3 regions of the Mesorhizobium sp. YL-MeA3-2017 genome follow, and region 2 is predicted to be linked to each of the others. Evidence: predicted binding sites of a transcription regulator. Region 2 holds the regulator's gene; each other region holds the start of a gene.
What was found. The regulator PhoB, encoded in region 2, activates phosphate uptake and scavenging genes when phosphate is short. The targets are predictions, from matches to a motif close to TGTCATNNANCTGTCAT.

Region 1 (6,469 bases), 3.0 Mb from region 2:
ATATCTGTTCGAAGGCAAGGCTGGTCTCGCCGGCCAGGAGCCTCGCCACCGTGGTCTTGCCGGTGCCGGGCGGGCCCCAGAAGATCATCGAGCCCAGCGTGCCGGAGGCGATCATGCGCGAGAGGGCGCCGTCGGGCCCGGTCAGCTGTTCCTGACCGACGACTTCGGCAAGCGATCGCGGCCGCAGCCGGTCGGCCAATGGCCGGCCCGGCGGCGCCTTTTGCGGTTCAGCGGTTCCGAACAGATCGGCCATGGGGCCATTTCACAGTGCTGGGGTCAGGAACGCAACACTCAGTAACGCAACACCTGGCGCAGCGTCTGGCCGCCGCGCTCGACGGTGAAACGCCACCAGCGCGTGTTCTGCAGCGCTGCTTCTTCCAGCTTCTTGGCGCTGTCGATGGTGACGCCGTTGACCTCGCGCACGATGTCGCCCGGCTGGAAGCCGAAATCCGCCGCCGGCGAGGTGCGCTCGATATCGACCACAGCTACGCCCTTGACGTCGGTGCGGATGCCGAGACGCTGCGCCAGCCGCGGCGACAGATCGGCCACCCGCGCGCCGGCGAAGGGGCTGCGGCCACGCAACATCAGCTCGGCGGTCTTCAGGCCTTCGGGCGCGCGTTCGAGCGCGATGGCGATCTGCTGCTGCTGGCCCTTGGTGAGCACGCCGAAGGTGGCGTTCGAGCCGATCGACAGCGTCGCCATGCGGTAATCCAGCGCCTCGATGCCTTCGACCACGGTGCCGTTCAGCGTCTGCACGACATCGCCCGGCTTCAGGCCGGCCTTGGCGGCCGGGCCGCCGTCGGCGACGGAGGAAACCAGAGCGCCGGTCGCCTTCTGCATGCCGAGCGATTCGGCGATCTGCGGCGTCACCGCCTCGAACTCGGCGCCGATATAGGGCCGCTCGAAGAAATCGCTGCCGGACTTGGCGGCCTCGGCGAAGGCGCGCACCATGTTGGCGGGAATGGCGAAGCCGATGCCGATCGAGCCGCCGCTGCGGCTGTAGATGGCGGTGTTGATGCCGACCAGCTGGCCGCCCATGTTGATCAACGCGCCGCCGGAATTGCCGGGATTGATGGCGGCGTCCGTCTGGATGAAATAGCCGGAATCCGAAATGCCGATATGGCTGCGGGCAAGCGCGGAGACGATGCCGGAGGTGGTGGTCTGGCCAACGCCGAACGGGTTGCCGATGGCCAGCACCAGATCGCCGACCTCGAGCGCGTCGGAATCGCCGATGGCGATGACCGGGAACGGCTTGTCGCCCTCGATCTTGAGCACGGCGAGATCGAGCGATTCGTCCTTGAGCATCACCTTGGAGGTGAATTCGCGCCCGTCGGCCAGCGCCACCTTGACCTCGTCGGCGCCCTTGATGACGTGGTAGTTGGTGACGATGACGCCGGTCGGGTCGACCAGCACGCCGGAGCCCAGCGACGACTGCGCGCGCGGCATCGAGCGGCCGAAGAACTCCTCGAAGAAGGGATCGCCGTCGAACGGCGACGTCACCTTGGCGGTCTGCGAGGCATAGACATTGACCACGGCGGGCGCGGTCTGCTTGACCAGCGGCGCGAAGGACAGCTGCACTTCCTCGCGGCCGAACGGCACGCGCTTGTCCGGGCCAGCGGTGTTGTTGCCCTCGACGCCATGGAGAAGGTCGGTCAGCACGTCGGACAGGCCGGGCTCGTTCTTGGTGGCCGGCGGCGTGGCTTCCTGCGCCACCGCGCGACCGGCGACAAAATTGGCCGTCAGCGCCACAAAGGCGCAAAACAGAATGAGAGACAGCCGCTTAGAACGCATACCGAATCCTCCGAACAAGTTCCGCGCCATTGTCGCGAGGAATGTGCAATTTGAAAGGCCGTAGCGACAATTGCCAAATTTGTCGATGGTTGGCGCGACGCGCTGTTTTTTGACGGCGCCATTTCAGCGCGTCAGTCCAGGCAATACGGACTGTTCAGGACGAGGACCGGGCCGTGCTCGACGACGGTGCGGCCAATGGGTTCCGGCTCTCGCTATGCTCGGCCGGAATGACGGCGTGGTTGCCGCCTTCATCCTGTTTCAGGCCTTCAGAGGGATGTGACGGGGCGGCTTCTCAAGCGTTCGTCATTCCGGGCCAGCGAGGCGAAGCCGAGCGCCGACCCGGAACCCATTGAGCAGCGCGGCCGGGACCTGGGTTCGCGCGGACAGCCGTGAAACACGCGGCGCCGGTCCGGCTGCGTGAACGGTTCAGGACGAGGACCGGGCCGTGCTCGACGATGAAGCGGCCAATGGGTTCCGGCTCTCGCTGCGCTCGGCCGGAATGACGGCGGCGGTACAGTCGCGTCGACGCATAGTAGCGTTGATACACTTCTTCATCGCCACGCTGCGGAAATCCGCCCTGGCCATTGTCAAAAAACACTCCCTTGCGGGAGGTGGGAAGCGGGGCGCCGGGTCGGTGCCTCTCTGTAATAGTACGTGGCGCCTTCCGGGCGCCCCGCCAGTGTTCTTGCCCCGGACCGACCTCGCCGTCCTTCGCGACGGCAGACTTCGGGCCTCAAAGCCGCCATTTGCGGCGGCCGGGTTTTTCCAGGGCCCGGACTTAGGGCTCGTCACCAGACAGCGCCACCGTTAGCGCTGCCAGTCCGGCACCGGCGCCCTCCCTGATACCCGGTGCGCACCAGGTTCCCGTGAGGGCGATGGGCTGATTGTGGCGTGTGCCTCGATCATGTGGGCAAATCCGCGCGCGGTTTTCGTGCGGTTTGCGACAAGGGATTGAAAGGACAACGTACTTTCTTTGAGCTTGCGCCTTCCTCCACGCATTCAATCCACATCTTGCACCGCGCCGAGGCGTCAGCGTTCCGGTATGGATTCCCGACACGCTCCGCTCGTGCCTCGCTCACGCGGTCGGGAATGACGAGGCTTCACGGTCCTGCCCTGCGAGAAAGCTTCGCTGCCCTGCCCTGTGCCGAAGCTTCGCTGTCCTGCCCCGTATCCACATGAACGGGCACTAGACGGCGACGCCCCGCCCTTCCGGATCGGGAAGGACGGGGCGCCGGGGGTCGAGGATCGTCAGTTGCCGAGCTTCAGCGCATCGCGGATGGTGAAGAACATGTCGGTCTGGTCGGTAAGGCCGGCGAAATTGGCGGCGCGCGGACCGAAGGCGGCGACGCGCAGCTGCGCGCCGGTGTGTTCCTGCGAATCGCCTTCTGAATTGCCGTAGCTGACCGACATCACCGAGCCGTCCTTGGTCTTCAGCGCCTGGGTGAGGCCGGGCGCCTTGGTGTCGTTCGGGATGATCTGGCTGGCATGGGCGTGGTCGGCGGTGACGATCACCAGCGTCTTGCCGTCGGTCTTGGCGAAGTCGAGCGCGGCCTGGACGGCCTCGTCGAGATCGACCGTCTCGCCGATCTGGCCGCAGGGGTTGGCCTCATGATCCTGCTTGTCGATCGACGCACCCTCCACTTGCAGGAAAAAACCCTTTTCGTTGGTCTTGAGCAGGTCGATGGCCTTCTTGGTCATGGCGGCGAGCGTCGGCACGGCGGCGGTGCGGTCGGCGTTCGGCTCGCAGGTCACCGCTTCCTTTTCGATGTTGCCGTAGCGGCTGGCCTTCGGCCCCTTCCAGCGCACCGGCATGTTGCCTTCCGAGAACAGGCCGAGCACCGGCTTGTCGTTGCCGGCGGCGCTAAGGGCGTTGAGCTCGTCGGCCGTCCTGACGATTTGGAAGCCGCGTTCCTTGGCCTGGTCGAACAGCGTCTTGTCCTTCCAGTCGCCGGCGCGGGCGGTTTCGCCAAAGCTCTTGGCGCCGCCGCCCAGAACGACATCGGCACGGGTGTTCAAAAGCTGTTCGGAAATCGAGCCGAGGCCGCCATTCTCGAGCGCGTTGGTCGGGCACTTCTCGGCGGTCGCCGACGGGCCGTAGCACTTGCGCTGGGTGACATGCGCCACCTGCACGGCCGGCGTGGCATCCTGGATCTCGGCGGTCGAGACGTTGCCGGTGCCGATGCCGGCAGCCTTGGCCAGCTCGATCAGCGTCTTGTGCGGCTTCTCGTGGATGTCGACGCCGACGGCGTTGTTATAGGTCTTCACGCCGCTGGCCCAGGCGGTGCCGGAAGCGGCCGAGTCGGTCACATAGTCCGGCTTGCCGGTCTTCTTGTCCAGCGCATAGTGGGTGTACTGGCCGGTGACGGGCAGCGCGTCGATGCCCTTGAAGAAGCCGCTGGCGCCTTCGGCATAGTTGCGCGCCACGGTGATCTCGGAATCGCCCATGCCGTCGCCGATCAGCAGGATGACGTTCTTCACCTCGCCATTGTTGATGAACTTCTGCAGCTCGGCGGTGACTTCGCCGGTCAGGCGGCGCGCGCCGCCATGCAGGGTAATGTCGCCCTTGGCCCCGCGTTCGAGGAAGGCATCGGCGGCGCCCTGCCCGTAGACGGCGCCGGAAACAAGCAGCGTGGACAGTGCCGCGGTGGCCAAAAGCGAGTGCCGAACGAGTTTGGTCATATCCCTGATCCCTCAAAACGATGATAGCGGAGCCGCGGACCGGCCCTGAAGTCGTTTTGTTGGAAAGCCATGACCCTGGCATGACAGGTGTACGATTTGTCGGTGACGTTCCCCACTTGCCTCTGCAGAGGCGGCCACCCGGATTTTCAGAGCGGGCGCCGGCCTTCGGTGATGCGCTCGACGATCGCCGCGTAGCCGCGCTTCCTGGCGTGCTGGAGCGCGCTGATGCCATCATGGTCGGGAATATCCCTGGCCCCTGCATCGACCAGGAGCGCGACGATCTCCTGCTGCACCGGGCCGCCGTCCCCCAGGATCACCGCCTCCATCAAGGCCGTCCAGCCAAGATTGTTGACGTGGTCGATGTTGATGCCAGTGCCAAGCAGGATGCGCACCGTCTCCGGAAAACCGTGGTCGGCGGCGGGGATCAGGGCAGTGCCGCCGAAGCGGTTGGTGTCCTTGAGATTTGCCTTGCCGGTGGCGAGGATGGCTTTCAGGATGTCGTCGCGCCCTTCCGCGCCGGCGTAGAGGAAAGGCGTGTCGAGGATATCGTCCTTGGCGTTGACGTCCGCGCCGGCAGCGATCAACAGCTTCGCCGCCTCTGGGTTGTCGGCATGGGTGGCGATGAGCAGCGCCGTGCGGCCCTTGGCATCGCGCTGTTCGAGATCGGCGCCGGAAGCGATCGCCGCCTTGATCTGCGCGATGTCGCCAGCGATTGTCGCTTCGATCAGCATGGGTGCCGTCCCCTTGGCTTCGGCGGCGAGCGTGCCGCCTGTCATCAGACCTACCAGGAATAGGAAGACGCGGAAAACTCGTGCGGACATGTCAGCGACCTTTCTTGCAGCCGTCGCTCATGTGGTGTTCCAGAAACAAAAAGGGACCCCAAGGGCCCCTTAATGTCTTTCAAGAAAGTCCGAAAGGCTTAGGCGGCCTCGGTCTCGCTCGCTTCTGCCTCGACGCGGGCGCGGTCAGCGGCGCCCTTGGCCGAGGTGTCGCGATCGACGAACTCGATGACCGCCATCGCGGCGTTGTCGCCCTTGCGGAAGCCGGCCTTCATGATGCGCAGGTAGCCGCCGTTGCGGTTGGCGTAGCGCGGGGCCAGCGTGTCGAACAGGCGCTTGACGACGCCTTCATTGCCGATCTGGGCGATGACCTGACGACGGGCGTGCAGGTCGCCGCGCTTGCCGAGCGTCACCAGCTTCTCGACGATCGGACGCAGGTCCTTCGCCTTCGGCAGGGTGGTGACGATCTGCTCGTGCTCGATCAGAGACACGGCGAGGTTGGCGAACATCGACTTGCGGTGGCTTACACTGCGGGCGAAACGACGGCCTTTGAAACCGTGGCGCATGGCTCTTTTCCTTCTTTATCTGTTCAAGAGGCCACGGCCTCTGATGGTTTTCCGCATGACCGTCGGACGGGACGGCTTATGCCGCCCGCCCTTGGAAATTCATGCTCAATATTGGTCTTCGTAGCGCTTTGCGAGGTCTTCGATGTTTTCCGGCGGCCAGTCCGGCACTTCCATGCCGAGATGCAGGCCCATAGCAGCCAGAACTTCCTTGATCTCGTTCAGAGACTTGCGGCCGAAATTCGGAGTGCGAAGCATTTCGGCTTCGGTCTTCTGAATGAGGTCGCCGATATAGACGATGTTGTCGTTCTTCAGGCAGTTCGCCGAACGCACCGAAAGCTCCAGCTCGTCGACCTTCTTCAGCAGCGACGGGTTGAAAGCGAGTTCGGTAACGGCCTCGGCCGCGACTTCCTTCTGCGGCTCGTCGAAGTTGACGAACAGAGCGAGTTGGTCCTGCAGGATGCGGGCGGCGAAAGCCACCGCGTCCTCACCCGTGACCGAACCGTCGGTCTCAAGCGTCATGGTCAGCTTGTCCTTGTCGAGTTCTTCGCCGTGGCGGGTGTTCTCGACGCGGTAGGAGACCTTCTTGACCGGCGAATAGAGCGAGTCGACCGGGATCAGGCCGATCGGCGCGTCTTCGGCCCGGTTGCGCTCGGC
Region 2 (6,469 bases):
GCTGCATCCACATTGTCGGCCAAAGCCAGCGTCTGGTAGATCGTCTCGATCCCATATTTCTTGGCATCGCGTGGATTGGAGATCGTCGCCTCCTCCCCATTGATGAAAATCTGGCCCGCGTCGCGCTTGTAGGCGCCGGACAGGATTTTGATGAAGGTCGACTTGCCGGCGCCATTGTGGCCGAGAAGCGCCACCACCTCGCCCGGATAGAGGTCGCAGGAAGCGCCATCCACGGCGCGGATGCCACCGAAGGCGATCGAGATGTCCTTCATCTCGACGAGAGGGGTGCTGGTCTGTTCCATGATCCTGCCTCCTTCCTAGACGCGCTTGCGATACATGGTGTCGAGCCAAACGGCGACGACCAGCACGAGGCCGACCACGATATTCTGAAGCGGCGTATCCAAACCCAAAAGCACCATGCCGGACTGCAACGACTGCATCAGCAACGCACCCAGCATCGCGCCGACCACGGTGCCCGAGCCGCCAGCCAGCGAGGTGCCACCGATCACGGCGGCCGCGATAACCAGCAGTTCGTCCAGCGTGCCAAGCGAATTGGTCGCCGCATTAAGCCTGGCCGACGAGATCGCCGCGGCGATTGCCGCCAGCACACCCATGATCATGAATACCTTCATCGTAACCCAGCGGGTGTTGATGCCGGCAAGATTGGCTGCCTCCGGATTGCCGCCGATGGCAAAGACGTAGCGACCAAACCGGGTACGGTTGGTGACGAAGGTCATGATGAGCCCGACAGCCACCGCCATCAGCACGGGAATGGCGATGCCATGCGCGATGAACAGGCCGCCTTCGGGTATCGGAATGTTATTGGCCGCAGCGTATTTGCTGACAACGCCGGCAGGCCAGGGGTAAGAATTGGCGACCTTGACCGCGCCAAGAATGGCAACGCAGGTCATCACGCCCAGGAAAATCTCGGCCCAGACAGGCCGCAAAGGAAACTTGAAGCGCTGGCGTTGCACACGGCCGTTGAGAAGCATGGCGATCACGCCCGCACAGGCCACAAGGCCGAGTATCCAGCTCCACGTCGCGCCGATCGAACCGGCCGGGCCACCGCCCATCAATTGAAAGGTCGCGTCGAGCGGCGCAACGGTGCGACCGCTGGTGATCCACCAGGCAGCACCCCGCCAAATCAACAGCCCGCCCAAGGTGACGATGAAAGCAGGCACTTCCAGATAGGCTATGATGAAGCCTTGCAGGGCACCGATAACGAGGCCAAGGACGACGCCTATGGCCAGCGCAACGACCCACAGCCACGGATTGCCAAGCTGCATGCCCATGACCCTGATCAGGAATTCGGCCTGGGCAACGCCCATGATCATGCCGACCACGCCTTCGACAGAGCCCACCGACAGATCGATGTTGCGCATGACGATAACCAACACCATGCCGGTCGCCATGATGGCGACCGACGACGTCTGTACCGAGAGGTTCCACAGATTACGCGGCGTGAGGAACAGACCGCCCGACAGAAGGTGTAGCCCGACCCAGATGACAAGCAGCGCCGCCACCATGCCAAGCATGCGAGTGTCGAGTTCGGTTGCCTTGAGAAAACGCCCAACGGCCGTCAATTCGGCTGCACGGGCGCGATCGACCGGCGCATTCGAGGTCGTATCGGTCATGATATCCTCCCATCCATGCGCCGAGCGGCGGCGATGGAGCGTCAAGTCGCGAAACCGGTCTTCTCGGCTTTGAAACGGAGTTTTTGAGAAAACCGCGGCTCGAGAGCCGCGGTTTCAACCCAAGCGAAGCTCAGCTTCAGTTACAGGCCTTCACCGAGCCTGCCTTGGCGCCCTGGCAGACAACGTCCTTGGAAACCCAGCCGGCGTCAATGACGACGTTGAGATTGTCCTTGGTGATGGCCACCGGCGTCAGGAACAGCGACTTGACGGTATTGCCCGCCGGGGTCGTGAAGTCCTTGGCTCCGGCGATGTCGCCCATCTTCTTGCCGTCGGCGAGTTGCGAGGCGATCTCGGCGGCGTTCTTGCCGAGTTCGCGAGCGTCCTTCCACACGGAAACGGTCTGCGTGCCAAGCGCGATGCGGTTCAAGGCGGCGTGGTCGCCATCCTGGCCGGAAACCGGCACCGAGCCGGCGAGGCCCTGAGCGGCAAGCGCGGCAACGGCACCGCCGGCAGTGCCGTCATTGGCGGCCACGACGGCATCGACCTTGTTGTCGTTGGCGGTCAGAAACTGCTCCATGTTCTTCTGCGCATTGGCGGGCAGCCAACCGTCCGTATAGGCTTCGCCAACGTTCTTGATCTTGCCGGCATCGATCGCAGCCTTCAGCACTTCCATCGAACCCGCGAACAGGAAGTCGGCGTTCGGGTCGGCACTGGAGCCCTTGATGAAGACGTAATGGCCTTCCGGCTTGACGGCGAACACCGCCTTGGCCTGCAAGCGCCCAACTTCCTTGTTGTCGAAGGTCAGGTAGAAGGCGTCCTTATTTTCGATCAATCGGTCGTATCCAACGACGGGAATTCCCTCGTCGACCGCCTTCTGCACCGCCGGGCCAATAGCGGATGCGTCCTGCGCCAGGATGATAAGGGCGTTGGCACCCTGGCCGATCAGGCTTTCCACGTCGGTGAGCTGCTTGCCAGGGTTCGATTGCGCATCGGCAGAGATATATTTGTCGCCGGCTGCCTCGATCGCCTTCTTCATTGCCGCTTCGTCGGTCTTCCAGCGCTCTTCCTGGAAATTGGACCAGGACACGCCGATAACCTTGCCCTTCGCCTCGGCGACGGCCGTAAGCGCGAACGTCATGGCGACACCCGCCAGAATGGCGGTTGTGAACTTTTTCATGGTTTCCTCCCTGCGCCCAATGGCGCGCTGGTATGCGTTGCCCTTGGAGAAGCTTTTTTTCGAGCTTCGAAAAAATAATTGCAGCGGCAGGCTCTTCTGTCAACCGGTTTCAACAATCCAGTTTTATTTATTTCGTGCCTCGAAATAATAGTGACGCGGGAACGGGCTTCTGCCACTATCTGTGGAGGAGGTTGGTGGCAGGACACCAAAATCGAAACGGATTTTGCATTCGCCTGCGCTGCGACCTATGGACAGAATGCACGCTTCCCGATGCCTTGCGGGACTTGTGCGCAAACAGCCTCGAATTCACGAAGGGCTGGCGGAGGAAGGAACGGCAAGGACATGACCGTCGGAATCCGGCACGATGACTTGCGCCGCAGGAACCGCGCGATGGTGATCTCCGCCGTGCGCCGCTCCAAACAGCCTTCACGCACCGAAATCACCACGATAACCGGTCTCAGCCACTCGACCATTTCCGCAATCTCTTCCGACTTGATCGCCGAGGGCGTCCTGATGGAAGGACGCAGTGAATCGACCGCCGCGAAACGTGGCCGCCCGCAGGTCGGGCTGGAACTTGCCGCGGACGCTGCGGCGGTGATCACGGTGATCCTATCGCTCAACCTCTTGACCGCGACGGTCACCGACTATGCCGGGCGCGTTTTGGCCCAGGATGCCCGCAGGCTGGACACCCTGACCCTGCCGCGGGAAGCCCTGATCGAGGAATGTGTCACGATCGTGCGGCAGCGCCTCGAAGACGAAACCACGATTGGGCGACGCGTGCTGCGTATTGCCTTCGCTGTCCAGGGCACTGCCGATTCCCATGCGCGTGCCATGCTTTGGACGCCAATAACGCCTCACGGCAATATTCCGTTCGCAGATATCCTCGAAGAGGCGTTCGGCATTCCTGTCATCGTCGAGAACGACTGCAACATGATGGCCGTTGCGTTGCGCTGGCGCGGTACCGACCGTTATCGTGACGACTTCATCGCCGTCCTGCTCTCGCACGGTATCGGCATGGGTATCGTGCTCAACGGCGAATTGTTCATCGGCACACATTCGTCCGGCGGCGAGTTCGGCCACATGATCCATCGCCCGAAAGGCGCGCTGTGCCGCTGCGGCCGGCACGGCTGCGTCGAGGCCTATGCCGGTAACTATGCGATCTGGCGAAGCGCCAATGGCATCGACGAAAACGCGGAACCGGCTGCCGACATCCCTGATAACGAGATGCAGGCGCTAGCTGATAAGGCACGCATGACAGCAGGCCCCGAACGCGACGCCTATCGATGCGCCGGTGAGGCGCTGGGCTACGGTCTGGGGTCCCTGTTTGCCGTCATCGACCCCGCCCCGGTGACGTTCGTCGGTATCGGCGCGACGGCCTTCGACCTGATCGAGCCGGCACTGCGGGAAGCGATTGCCCAGACCGCCGGCGGCCAGCATTCCGCTTCGATTTCCTTCGACACGGAGCCGAACGAGCAAATGCTGATCCGGGAAGGGTGCGCCATGCGCGCACTGACCTTCATCGACCAGGAAATCTTCGCACTGGGCGGTCCGATGGCAACCATGCCCCCGCCGCCACAAGGCGGCGAAGGCTAGGCTCAGTCCTCGCGGATAGCGTAACCGGATCCGCGGATGGTGCGGATGACATCCGGCATGCGACCGTTGTTGACCGCCTTGCGCAGCCGCCCGACATGCACATCCACCGTGCGTTCGTCGATGTAGATGGTCTCGCCCCACACATTGTCGAGCAACTGGCTGCGCGAGAAAACGCGACCGGGATGGCGCATCATGAATTCCAGCAGGCGGAATTCCGTCGGCCCGAGCCGGATTTCACTCTTCTTGCGGTAAACCCGGTGCGACTCGCGGTCGAGCACGATGTCGCCCACCTTGAGCACCGAGGATAGCACCTCAGGCTTGGCCCGGCGCAGCAACGCCTTCACCCGCGCCATGAACTCCGGCATCGAGAACGGCTTGACCAGATAATCGTCCGCTCCCGTGGAAAGCCCACGCACACGGTCGCTTTCCTCGCCTCGCGCCGTCAGCATGATGATCGGCAGACGTTCGGTTTCGGGGCGCATCCTGAGCCGACGACACAATTCGATACCGGATACGGCCGGAACCATCCAATCGAGCACCAGAAGATCTGGAACATTCTCTTGGAGCCGGATTTCCGCCTCGTCGCCTCTCGCCACCACCTCGACCTGGTAGCCCTCGGATTCCAGATTGTAGCGGAGGAGAACGCCCAACGGCTCCTCGTCCTCCACCACCATGACACGCGGCGCGATCATCTTGCCGTCGTCCTTTTGCTACGCGGCCGGGACGGCTGCGGCCGTCTCGTCGAACTTCGGCCGATTGGGCGGCAACTGCTCGCCCGTCAGCACGTAGTAGGCATTTTCGGCGATATTGGTGACGTGATCGCCGATGCGTTCCAGATTCTTGGCGCAGAACAGCAAATGCGTACACGGCGTGATGTTGCGCGGATCTTCCATCATGTAGGTCAGCAATTCGCGGAAGACGGAAGTGTATTTTACGTCGATCCGTTCATCGTCGGCCCTCAGCTGAGCAAGCCCCTGCGGATCAGCCGCCGCATATTTCTCGATCACCCCGTCGACCTGGACGAGTACGAGCTGCGCCATGGCATCGATGGAATGCGAAAATTCGCGCGGCGTCCCGCTCTGCCCGACCGCGCCAACCCGCTTGGCGATGTTCTTGGCAAGGTCGCCGATGCGTTCGAAATCGCCCGCCATGCGGATGGCGCCGATGACGGCACGAAGGTCCTGCGCCATCGGCTGCCGCTTGGCGATCAGCGTGATCGCACGGTTGTCCAGTTCGCGTTGGCGCGCATCCATGATGGCATCGTCGGACACGACGCGCTGCGCCAATCCATTGTCCGATTTCAGCAACGCCTTGGTCGAGCTCTCGACCATCGATCCCGCAAGGTCGCCCATATCGCGGACAAGCTTGCTGATCTGTCCGAGTTCCTCATCGAACGACGCGACGGTATGTTCACCCATGATCCTGTCCTCGCTTGTCGTCTGCCGCGCTCGTCGGCTCAGCCGAAACGGCCGGTGATGTAATCCTGCGTGCGCTTGTCGTCAGGGTTGGTGAACATCTTGTCGGTAGCCCCCTCCTCGACCAGATAGCCGAGATGGAACATGGCGGTGCGTTGCGACACGCGTGCCGCCTGCTGCATCGAGTGCGTAACGATGACGATCGTGTAGTTCTGCCGCAGTTCGTCGATCAATTCCTCGACCTTGGCGGTTGCGATCGGATCGAGAGCCGAGCAGGGCTCATCCATCAGAATGACTTCCGGCGACACGGCAATTGCACGCGCGATGCACAGGCGCTGCTGCTGACCGCCGGAAAGGCCCGTACCCGGTTCGTGCAGGCGGTCCTTCACCTCATTCCAGATCGCCGCCTTTTGCAGACTGGACTCAACAATCCGATCCATGTCGGCCTTGCTCTTGGCAAGCCCATGGATGCGCGGACCATAGGCGACATTCTCGTAGATCGACTTCGGGAACGGATTGGGCTTCTGGAACACCATGCCGACGCGGGCGCGAAGTTCGACTACGTCGATCTTGGGATCGTAGATGTCTTCCTGGTCCAGCGTGATCTTGCCGCCAACCTTGGCGGAATCGATCGTGTCGTTCATGCGGTT
Region 3 (6,469 bases), 3.2 Mb from region 2:
CTTCCTTGCGTGGCGCCACATTGTCCTTCAGGAACCCGGTCTCGACATAGACCGGACCGAGCGGCGGCAGATGATCGCCGAAGAACACGATGACAGTCGGCCGCTCACGCTTCTGAGCCCAGTCCATCAGCCGCTTGAGATTGATATCCGCGTCAGCCGCACCCTCGGCATAAGAAGCCAGCGAATCCCGTGCCCATTGGCTGATCGGCGCCTGCACGACACGCGTGGTGTCGGAGTAGCGGGTGGGTTCGTAGGGGCCGTGATTCTGCAGGCTGACCGCGAAGTAGAAGAACGGCTCCTCCGAAGCGTCCGCCGCGCTGATGAGCTGGTCGGTCATCGCTTCGTCGGAGGCGAGCGGCCCGCGCTTTGCCATGTAAGGCATGGTCTCTTCCGACTGGAAGTCGTCGAAGCCGAAATCGGCATAGACCGCAGTGCGGTTCCAGAACCAGTTGGTGCCCGGATGGAAGGCCCGTGCCGAATAGCCTTCGCTCTTCAGAAATGTTGCCAACGAAGGAACCGGCGCGCGCACATATTGCTGGTAGGGAATGGAGCCGGCCGGCAGGAAGGCATTCGAGAAACCGGTCAGTGCTTCGAATTCGACATTGGCCGTCATGCCACCGAACTCGGGCGAAAACACCGAGCCAGCGCGGGCCGCACGTACCGTCGGGATGGGGTCAGGCGTGACGGAGACGTTCGGCAGCGTCATCGGATCCCAGAAGGATTCGCTCATCACCATGATGATGTCGGGCTTGTCCTCGGGCACAACCGCGCCCACCTCGGGTCTGGCGATCGTCTCGATTGCCTTGTCTGAATAGCCCAGGGGAGCCACGACATGGGCCATAGGCACGTTGAGTGCGAAGGCCAGCGCGAAGCCGTTCGAATTGTAGTTTTCCTTCTGGTCCCACATCATCGGGATGATCTGCAGACGATCGCGCGTCCACGAGAAAGCGGCGTAGTCCATGATCGAAACGAAGAACGCCAACAGGGGAATAGCCACGGTGAGGCGGGCGAGACGGGCCTTGTAGCGCAATGTCGAGGTGCGGCGGCGCCAGCCGAGCCACAATGCGATGAGCAAGGCAATCGTCGCCAGGATGCCTGCGCCGAGCGCAACGCCTGTCCAAGGGCGTTCGCGCACCAGGAGCGGCATCAGTTCCACAATCTGCCGCGCGTAAAGAAAGTCCGTGGGATAGAGCGGATCGCCGAGATAGCGCGATTTCTGGTGGCCGATGAAAGCGAGCGCCAGCGTCACCGGCGCGAAGATCATCACGCCCTGGTAATTGCGTCCAAGCAGGGCATCGAGGCCGATGAGGATGAGGGTGAACAGAACGACCGTCGTCCAGCCGGGCTTGAATGGCTGCACGAAGAAGCCGAGTGTGCTGACGATGTCGCCGCGGAAGATGAGCTCAATGGCGAAAACCAGCACGGCCGACGCCACCAGGGTGACCAGGCAATACCGCATGGCACGCCTTTCTTCTCCCGGCTCGAAGCCGGGGAAGGCGCTGTCATACTTATGCTTCGGCGCAGTCATACCGCTCCCCGACAAACCTTTCGCCAATTCGTAGATCCCCACCTGCATTATGAATGCGTCATCAAACTGTCATTCAAATGTCACGGAAAGCTAGCGCCTGTGGCAAAATTTAGAAGAGCCAGCAAACGAATCGTGTTCGGTTTTTATCATGATTGATCGCTGCAAAACTGGCTGGCGCCGCTCCGCGTGTCTCGCCCGGCGGGCACGCTGGGCTCTTGACTTGTGGGCTGGGCTTGCGCACAGGCAGGCGTGATTAACCAGTTGGAGCTCTCTATGGCGGTGGCATTCACCTTTCCGGGGCAGGGCAGCCAGGCTGTCGGCATGGGCAAGGACCTGGCCGAGGCATTCCCCGAGGCCCGGCGCGTCTTCGAAGAAGTCGATGAGGCCCTTGGTGAAAAACTGTCTTCCCTGATCTGGGAAGGGCCGGAGGAGACGCTGACGCTGACGGCCAACGCCCAGCCGGCGCTGATGGCCGTGTCGCTGGCTGCCGTCCGTGCGCTGGAAGCCCGTGGCTTTTCACTGAAGGACAAGGTTGCCTATGTCGCGGGCCATTCGCTTGGCGAATATTCCGCGCTCGCCGCTGCCGGTTTCGTCTCGGTGGCCGATGCCGCACGCCTGCTGCGCATTCGTGGCAATGCCATGCAATCGGCCGTTCCGGTGGGCGAGGGCGCCATGGCGGCCATTATCGGCCTTGAGCAGCCAGACGTCGAAGCCGCCTGTGCCGAAGCTGCAAAAGGCTCGGTCTGCCAGGTTGCCAACGACAATGGCGGCGGCCAACTGGTGATTTCCGGCGCCAAGGCGGCCGTGGAACTGGCCGCCAAGCTTTGCACGGAGAAGGGTGCCAAGCGTGCGCTGATGCTCCAGGTGTCGGCGCCTTTCCATTCCGCTTTGATGGCGCCGGCCGCCGAAGCCATGCGCGAGGCGCTGGCCGGGGTGGCGAAGAATGTCCCGATCGTTCCCGTTGTTTCCAATGTCTCGGTGTCGCCGACCACCGATCCGGATGCCATTGCCGCCCGTCTGGTCGAGCAGGTCACCGGCCGCGTGCGGTGGCGCGAGACGGTCGAATGGTTCGGCGCCAACGGCGTGACCGCGCTTTATGAAGTCGGCGCCGGCAAGGTGCTGTCCGGCTTGGCGCGGCGTATCAATCGCGATATCGCAACCGTTTCCGTCGGAACGCCTGCCGATATCGATGCCGCACTCGCGGCACTAGCCTAGAAAGCCTGATGACCCCACCCGTGTGAAGGGTGTGCTTGAGAGGGGACGAAACATGTTCGATTTGACCGGCCGCAAGGCGCTCGTCACCGGAGCCACCGGTGGCATTGGCGAGGCCATTGCACGCCTGCTCCATAGACAGGGCGCCATTGTCGGCCTGCATGGCACGCGCGTCGAGAAGCTGGAGACACTCGCTGCCGAGCTGGGCGACCGCGTGAAGATTTTTCCGGCAAACCTGTCCGACCGCGATGAAGTCAAGGCGCTCGGCCAGAAGGCGGAGGCCGATCTGGAGGGCGTGGATATCCTCGTCAACAATGCCGGCATCACCAAGGACGGCCTGTTCGTGCGCATGTCCGATGCCGACTGGGACAGCGTGATCGAAGTCAATTTGACCGCCGTGTTCCGGCTGACCCGCGAACTCACCCACCCGATGATGCGCCGCCGCTACGGCCGCATCATCAACATCACCTCCGTCGTGGGCGTCACCGGCAATCCCGGCCAGGCCAATTATTGCGCTTCCAAGGCCGGGATGATCGGCTTCTCAAAGTCGCTGGCGCAGGAGATCGCCACCCGCAACGTGACCGTCAACTGCGTCGCCCCCGGCTTTATCGAATCGGCCATGACCGACAAGCTGAACGAAAAACAGAAGGAAATGATCATGGCCGCCATTCCGGCCAAGCGCATGGGCACGGGCGAGGAAGTTGCGTCGGCGGTCGCCTATCTTGCGTCGACGGAAGCGTCCTACGTCACCGGCCAGACGCTCCACGTCAATGGCGGCATGGCGATGATCTGACGTTCCGACGCGACCCGTGATCGCGTTGGAAAAACACCCTTACCGCCTTGGATGCCAAGCCGTTTTCGTGTAATGCGGCCCGCAACCCGGCGGTTCGGGCAAAAGCCGGCCAGTTATTGTTGTATTCAGCCCGGCCTATCTTTCAGCTTGATTAGCGGCATTGTGCCCGCTAACGAAGACAAGACAATAGAACGAAGGATGCCAAAATGAGTGACACCGCAGAGCGCGTCAAAAAGATCGTTATCGAGCATCTGGGCGTCGATGCCGACAAGGTGACTGAGCAGGCCTCCTTCATCGACGATCTCGGCGCGGACAGCCTCGACACGGTTGAGCTTGTCATGGCGTTCGAGGAAGAGTTCGGCGTTGAAATCCCGGACGACGCGGCAGAGACCATCCTCACGGTCGGCGACGCCGTGAAGTACATCGACAAGGCCTCGGCCTGATTTTTCCGGCTTACGTCTTCGGAGAGGGCATGCAATGAGGCGCGTCGTCGTTACGGGCCTCGGCCTGCTTTCACCATTCGGCGTTGGGGTCGAGCACGGCTGGCGAGAATTGCTCACCGGCCGTAGCGCCGCGCGGCGCGTCACCGAGTTCGAGGTCGAAGATCTTGCCTGCAAGATCGCGCACGTGATTCCACGTGGTAACGGCGAGGACGCCACCTTCAACCCGGAAGCCTTCCTGGAACCCAAGGAACTGCGCAAGATCGGCGACTTCATCCTGTACGGGATTGCGGCCGCCGATGAAGCGCTGAGGGATTCCGGCTGGCAGCCGAAGACGCATGAAGAACAGTGCGCGACCGGCGTGATGATCGGTTCGGGCATTGGCGGCATCGAAGGCATCGCTGAGAATGCGCTGATCCTTCAGGAAAAAGGGCCGCGCCGTATCAGCCCCTTCTTCATTCCTGGGCAGATCATCAATCTGGTCTCTGGCCAGGTGTCGATTAGGCACGGTCTGAAGGGACCGAACCATGCCGTGGTGACGGCTTGCTCGACCGGCGCGCATGCGATCGGCGACGCAGCCAGGCTGATCCAGTTCGGCGATGCCGATGTCATGGTTGCGGGCGGTGCCGAAGCGCCGGTCACTCGCCTTTCGCTGGCTGGTTTCGCGGCTTGCCGCGCGCTTTCGACCGAGCGCAACGATACACCTGAAAAGGCTTCGCGCCCCTATGATCGCGACCGCGACGGTTTCGTCATGGGCGAGGGCGCCGGTGTGGTGGTTCTGGAAGAACTGGAACACGCCAAGGCGCGTGGCGCCAAGATTTACGCCGAGGTCACCGGTTACGGTCTCACCGGCGATGCCTATCACATCACCGCGCCGGCGGAAGACGGCGACGGTGCTTTCCGCTGCATGACGGCGGCGTTGAAGCGTGCCAAGCTGACGCCTGCCGACGTCGACTACATCAATGCCCATGGCACCTCGACCATGGCCGACACGATCGAGCTCGGCGCCGTCGAGCGCCTGGTCGGCAATGCAGCTTCGAAAGTTTCGATGTCGTCCACCAAATCGTCGATCGGCCATCTTCTGGGCGCCGCGGGCGCCGCGGAAGCGATCTTCTCGATTCTGGCCATTCGCGACAACATCGCACCGGCTACCATCAATCTCGACAATCCTGAACGCGAGACGGCAATCGACCTCGTGCCGAATAAGCCGCGCGAGCGTCAGATCGATGTGGCGCTGTCCAATTCCTTCGGATTTGGCGGCACCAACGCATCGCTGGTTTTCCAGCGCTACAATGGCTGATTGACCGGCTCCCAACGGTCTTTCGACAGCTCCAGGGCGGACAAGTCCGTCATTTTTGCCACAATCCCCTCTACTGTCCCGAGGGGATTCGTCGATAGAACCTATGGCAGGGCGTTATGAACACCACACCGGCGAACAACGAAGACGGCGGCCAGGTCACCACGCAGCCGACGACGATCATACCGAAGACCGCAAGCGAGGCCTTGCGCCCGGAAGCCGGTACGCCGCCGCCGTCCAAGCGTTCGCGCGCTTCGCGCGGCCAGATCGTGGTTTTCATGAACTTCTTGGTATCCTGCGTCATGCTCGCCGTTCTGGCGACCGGCGCCGCCGTCTATTTCGGTCGGCAGGAGTTCTTTGAGGCAGGCCCGTCGGCCAATGGCGACACCTTCCTGGTCAAGCCAGCCACCGGTGTCCAGGACATTGCCGATCAGCTCGAGCGGCGCGGCTTCATCAGCGATGCGCGCATCTTCCGGCTCGGTGTGCGGGCCTATGGCAACGACCAGGCGCTCAAGGCCGGCGAGTATGAGATCAAGCCGCATGCGTCGATGCGCGAGATCATGAATCTTCTGAAAAGCGGCAAGTCGGTGATGTATTCACTGACCATTCCGGAAGGTCTGACGGTCGAGCAGGCGTTTGCACGCGTCGCCGCGGAGGATGCCCTGACGGGCAACATGCCGACGCAACTGCCTGCTGAAGGCAGCCTGGCCACTGACACGCTGCGTTTCACGCGCGGTGCCACCCGCCAGCAGATGGTCGACAAGCTGCTTGCCGATCAGAAAGAGCTGGTCGATGAAATCTGGAAGCGTCGTTCGCCCGATCTGCCGTTGGCCAATGCCGACGAATTCGTCACCCTGGCTTCGATTGTCGAAAAGGAAACGGGCCGTAGCGACGAGCGCTCGCGCGTTGCAGCGGTCTTCCTCAATCGCCTCAACAAGGGTATGCGCCTGCAGTCGGATCCGACGATCATCTACGGATTGTTCGGCGGCAAGGGCAAACCCGGCGACCGGCCGATCTATCAGTCGGACATCGACAAGCAGACACCCTATAACACCTATCAGATCAACGGTTTGCCGCCGACGCCGATCGCCAATCCTGGCCGCGCTTCGCTTGAGGCCGTGGCCAATCCATCCAAGACCAAGGATCTCTATTTTGTCGCCGACGGCAATGGCGGGCATGTGTTTGCCGAAACGCTCGAC

Region 1: the regulator PhoB is predicted to act here: its motif matches at 4,540-4,556, upstream of phoA (alkaline phosphatase).
Region 3: the regulator PhoB is predicted to act here: its motif matches at 1,585-1,601, upstream of QFZ88_RS26000 (LTA synthase family protein).

The regions. Positions count from the first base shown of each region.
Region 1 is NZ_JAUSVH010000001.1:5,270,010-5,276,478, reverse strand. Features, by position in the region: gene QFZ88_RS24980 (replication-associated recombination protein A) at 1-253, opposite strand, end outside; gene QFZ88_RS24975 (DegQ family serine endoprotease) at 292-1,791, opposite strand; gene phoA (alkaline phosphatase) at 3,040-4,470, opposite strand; gene QFZ88_RS24965 (ankyrin repeat domain-containing protein) at 4,617-5,291, opposite strand; gene rplQ (50S ribosomal protein L17) at 5,390-5,815, opposite strand; gene QFZ88_RS24955 (DNA-directed RNA polymerase subunit alpha) at 5,921-6,469, opposite strand, start outside.
Region 2 is NZ_JAUSVH010000001.1:2,285,856-2,292,324, forward strand. Features, by position in the region: gene QFZ88_RS10730 (ATP-binding cassette domain-containing protein) at 1-302, opposite strand, end outside; gene QFZ88_RS10735 (sugar ABC transporter permease) at 318-1,634, opposite strand; gene xylF (D-xylose ABC transporter substrate-binding protein) at 1,771-2,811, opposite strand; gene QFZ88_RS10745 (ROK family protein) at 3,154-4,404, shown strand; gene phoB (phosphate regulon transcriptional regulator PhoB) at 4,407-5,096, opposite strand; gene phoU (phosphate signaling complex protein PhoU) at 5,115-5,822, opposite strand; gene pstB (phosphate ABC transporter ATP-binding protein PstB) at 5,861-6,469, opposite strand, start outside.
Region 3 is NZ_JAUSVH010000001.1:5,479,952-5,486,420, forward strand. Features, by position in the region: gene QFZ88_RS26000 (LTA synthase family protein) at 1-1,528, opposite strand, end outside; gene fabD (ACP S-malonyltransferase) at 1,802-2,743, shown strand; gene fabG (3-oxoacyl-[acyl-carrier-protein] reductase) at 2,796-3,533, shown strand; gene QFZ88_RS26015 (acyl carrier protein) at 3,740-3,976, shown strand; gene fabF (beta-ketoacyl-ACP synthase II) at 4,011-5,273, shown strand; gene mltG (endolytic transglycosylase MltG) at 5,390-6,469, shown strand, end outside.